Regions from separate parts of the Ventrimonas sp. genome, predicted to be linked through region 1. Evidence: predicted binding sites of a transcription regulator. Region 1 holds the regulator's gene; the other holds the start of a gene.
The links. The regulator NrdR, encoded in region 1, represses ribonucleotide reductase genes. The targets are predictions, from matches to a motif close to CACAANATNTTGTG.

Region 1 (2,405 bases):
TATTTCCAGCATCTTCCGTATCTGGAGCAGTTCAATGAGGAGAGAGGAACCAAGTTAGTCAGCGCAGGCAAGATCCATTACGAGCCGTTCGGCATCTACGCAGGCAAGACCGCAACTCTGGATGCGCTGGCAGATGGCGCAAAGGTGGCTGTTCCGAACGATGCGACCAACGAGGCACGCGCACTGCTGCTTCTGGAAGCACAGGGCCTGTTAAAGCTGGCAGATGGTGCAGGCTTAAAGGCAACCAAGACAGACATTGTTGAGAATCCGAAGAACCTTGATATCCTTGAGGTTGAGGCTGCACAGGTTCCGCGTTCCCTTCCGGATGTTGACATCGCAGTCATCAACGGCAACTACGCAATTGAGGCTGGTTTAAAGGTATCTGATGCTCTGGCAGTGGAGGCTTCTGATTCTGAGGCAGCAACCACCTACGGAAACGTGGTAGCAGTTCAGGAGGGTAAAGAAGATGATGAGAAGACCAAAGCTCTCATTGAGGCCCTGACCAGCGATGCAGTGAAGGAGTATATGGAGCAGACCTACGAGGGTGCAGTAGTTCCGTTATTCTAATCGCTAAGCAGATGTAATAAAATCAGACAGTTTTCAGGAACTGCCTGGAAACTATACGCATAGACTACAGTAAGGACGTTTCATTCCGGATGTGGCCTATGCGTATTTTTGATTTAAAAAAAAAGAAGTCATCAACATCTGTGACTGTAAAAAGCTGGGCTTTGTGGGCGATGTAGAATTTAATCCGGAAAACGGCTGCATCACGCATCTGATCGTCCCGGGACCCGGGTGCCTGTGCGGGATTTTTGGGCGGGAGAAGGAGTATATCATTCCGTTTAAGGATGTGTGCCAGATTGGGGATGATATCATTCTGGTTGAAGTCAGGAAGCTAAAGGACATCGAAAAGCCGTGCAAGTGTGACTAGGTTTGTGCAGTGGGCAGACGGTTTCGGGTTTCAAAACTACTTGCACCTGTGCAAAGGATGGGTTAAAATAATGACAAAAGTGATACACAGGAGGAAAATAACTTGAAGTGTCCATTTTGCAACGCAGCAGATACCAAGGTCATTGATTCCAGACCGGCAGAGGATAACAGCTCCATTCGCCGCCGTCGTCAGTGCGTAGTCTGCGGAAAGCGCTTTACCACATATGAGAAACTGGAAACCATGCCGCTTATGGTCATCAAAAAAGACCAGACAAGAGAACCGTATGACCGTTCTAAAATCGAGTCGGGTGTGGTTCATTCCTGCCATAAACGTCCGGTTTCCATCCAGCAGATCAACCAGATGATCGATGAAATTGAGAACGAGATCTTTACCATGGAGGACCGGGAGGTGGAGACTTCTGCCATCGGCGAACTGGTCATGCAGAAGTTAAAACAGCTGGACGAAGTTGCCTATGTGCGTTTTGCGTCTGTTTACCGGGAGTTCAAAGACGTGAACACCTTTATGGAGGAGCTTGGAAAGCTTCTGGAAAATAAGAGAAAGTAAGACGGGAGTACAACTGTGATATTAGAACCATTTTACCCGAAGGAATGGGTGGACAGCACCTACGGTATTAACTGGGAGGACTGGAGAGAAAAAGGGAAGAGGGGAGTTATATTTGATATTGATAATACTCTGGTTCCCCATGGGGCTCCGGCGGACGAGCAGGCACTGGCCCTGTTTCAGAGGCTTCACAGTCTGGGATTTCAGACGCTTCTGCTGTCGAATAATAAAGAACCGCGGGTGAAGTCCTTTGCGGAGCAGGTGCAGTCACCCTATATTTACAAGGCCGGAAAACCGGGCGTGAAGAATTATAATCGTGCGGTAGAGGAGATGGGGCTTTGCAAAGAGGAGGTACTGTTTGTGGGTGACCAGCTTTTTACCGATGTGTACGGTGCAAACCGCGCCGGAATCTACGGAATCCTGGTAAAACCCATCAACCCCAAAGAAGAAATCCAGATCGTGCTGAAGCGCTATCTGGAGGCAGTGGTGCTGCACTTCTATAAGCGTGAAATGCAAAACAAATCATAACAATAAAAAAGAGGCAGTTCCTGAAAATGGAATTGCCTCTTTTGCATTCAATCAGTTCAGATCCAAAACTGTGCGGAGTATTAAACTCTGGACAGATACTCACCGGTACGGGTGTCGATCTTGATCTTATCACCGTTGTCAACGAACAGCGGAACGTATACGGTTGCGCCAGTCTCAACGGTTGCCGGCTTGGTAGCGCCCTGTGCGGTATCACCCTTGAAGCCCGGCTCGGTGTTGGTGATCTCAAGCTCTACGAATAACGGCGGCTCTACGGAGAATACCTTACCATTGTAAGAGCAGATCTTAACAATCTCATTCTCCTTAACGAACTTTAATGCATCACCGATCACGTCTGCTGCGAGAGCCATCTGCTCGTAGTTGTCCA
Region 2 (2,405 bases), on a different contig from region 1:
CGGATAGTAATACGGGCTGGTGGAATCTTCGGTCACGCAGAGCCGGTGCTCTCCGCGGATGGTGAAGCCATCCGGGTTCTGGGTGGTCGGCGCGATCCTATGGGTGGTGGCAGAGCTGATCTCTACCAGGGTTTCATTGTCGTAGGCAGCCTGGGCGATCAGGGCCATATCGTAAGCGGAAACATACTGATTATCGCCGTTTAAGCCGGATGGGTTTTCGAAGTGACTTTCCTGACATCCAAGCTCCGCCAGTTTTTCATTCATCATGTCCACAAAGGCAGAAATACTGCCTGCCGTATGCTCGGCCAGAGCATTGGCGGCCTGGTTGCAGGATACTAGCAGCATGGAGTAGAGACAGTCTTCTACGGACAGCTGGTCACCTGCCACAACGCTGATTTTATTTCCGCTGTCGGCCTCAACCTGGTTGACAGCCGTTGTAGAAAATGTTACAGTATCATCCAGATTGCAATTTTCCAGGACGATGAGTGCTGTGAGGATTTTGGTGATACTGGCCGGCGGGTAGGTCAGGTGGATATTCTGACCATACAGAATGGCACCGGAATCCATATCCATGACAATGCCTGCCTCAGCCATGATGCCGGTATCGGAGGGCCAGTCCGGTTTTGCCCAGACTGTCAGAATGAACAACTGGCATGTTAGGACAAAACATACAAATTTTGATATCGTTTGTTTCCATTTATTTAGCAATGTGCAAACCTCCCGTGTTCTTTTTCCGTTTGCCGGTTCGAGTGAAAAGCAAGGAACTCTGCGGAAATATCCGTATTTTGGCAAACCGGACCTGTCTAATCATACCTTATGTAAAATAAATATTCAACCAAATATTCCATGAAATATTCGTGAAATTGCCACTTCCATTTTCCCTGTATTTGTAGTATCATAGTCTCTGCTACGATATATAGTTGTTTATAAATGATAAAAATACAAGATATAGTATATTTGAGAGGGGTTTAGGCATGACTACGGATGTTAAGACAAATGTCATCAAGAGAAACGGCAAGGAAGTTTCTTTTGATGTCTCTAAAATCGTGAATGCGATCACAAAGGCAAATGCCAGTGTGGATCATCTTCATCAGCTGAATGAATATCAGATCAATGCAGTGGCAGATATGATCGCTAAGCAGGTGGAAGAGGCTACGCATGCGGTAAATGTAGAAGATATTCAGGATATGGTAGAGACCGGCATCATGGAGATGCGCGGTTATGAGGTGGCACAGAAATATGTGCGTTACCGTTATAAGAGAGAGCTGACCAGAAAGTCCAATACCACGGACAATGGCATTCTTGCTCTGATCGAGCATCTGAATGAGGAAGTAAAGCAGGAAAACTCCAATAAGAATCCGGTCATCAACTCTACCCAGCGTGATTACATGGCCGGCGAGGTCAGCAAGGACTTAAGCCGCCGTGTCCTGCTTCCGGAAGAGATTGTGCGCGCGCATGAGGCCGGTATCATCCATTTCCACGATACCGATTATTTTGCGCAGAAGGAGCATAACTGCGACCTGATCAATCTGGAAGATATGCTCCAGAACGGTACAGTTATCAGTGAGACCATGATCGAGAAGCCGCACAGCTTCTTTACTGCCTGCAATGTTACCACCCAGATCGTGGCGCAGGTGGCCAGCAACCAGTACGGCGGACAGTCCTTCTCCCTGGCTCATCTGGCACCGTTTGTGGATATCAGCCGCCAGAAGCTGCGTAAGAACGTGATCGAGGAGCGCAAGGAGTGCGGAGAGGCTCTGGATGAGACCATCATCAACCGTGTAGTAGAACGCAGACTGCGTGAGGAGGTCAAGAGCGGTATCCAGACGATCCAGTATCAGCTGATCACTCTGATGACCTGTAACGGACAGGCACCGTTTGTGACCATGTTCATGTATCTGGACGAGGTCCCGGAGGGACGCACCCGTGATGATCTGGCTATGATCATCGAAGAGGTTCTGATCCAGAGAATGCAGGGTGTAAAAAATGAAAAGGGTGTCTGGATCACTCCGGCCTTCCCGAAGCTGATCTACGTTCTGGATGAAGATAATATTACAGAGGATTCCAAATACTGGTATCTGACGGAGCTGGCTGCAAAGTGTACTGCAAAGCGTATGGTTCCGGATTATATTTCCGCAAAGATCATGAAGGAATTAAAGGGCGGAAACGTATATACCTGTATGGGCTGCCGTTCTTTCCTGACTGTGGAGGATTCCCAGAGAAACGCAGACGGAAGCCACAAGTTCTACGGACGTTTCAATCAGGGTGTTGTCACCATCAACCTGGTGGATGTAGCCTGCTCTTCGGAAGGTGATATGGACCGCTTCTGGGAGATTTTTGAGGAGCGCCTGGAGCTCTGCCACCGCGCGCTGCGCTGCCGTCATGAGCGTCTGCTTGGAACCATC

Region 2: a site for NrdR is predicted at 941-954, ahead of nrdD (anaerobic ribonucleoside-triphosphate reductase). Genes of this name have one in related genera too.

What each region holds. Positions count from the first base shown of each region.
Region 1 is NZ_DBFCCJ010000050.1:38,652-41,056, reverse strand. It holds gene ACMP1L_RS08470 (MetQ/NlpA family ABC transporter substrate-binding protein) at 1-567, shown strand, start outside; gene ACMP1L_RS08465 (PRC-barrel domain-containing protein) at 731-931, shown strand; gene nrdR (transcriptional regulator NrdR) at 1,034-1,495, shown strand; gene ACMP1L_RS08455 (YqeG family HAD IIIA-type phosphatase) at 1,514-2,020, shown strand; gene efp (elongation factor P) at 2,101-2,405, opposite strand, start outside.
Region 2 is NZ_DBFCCJ010000080.1:38,489-40,893, reverse strand. It holds gene ACMP1L_RS13040 (D-alanyl-D-alanine carboxypeptidase family protein) at 1-648, opposite strand, end outside; gene nrdD (anaerobic ribonucleoside-triphosphate reductase) at 975-2,405, shown strand, end outside.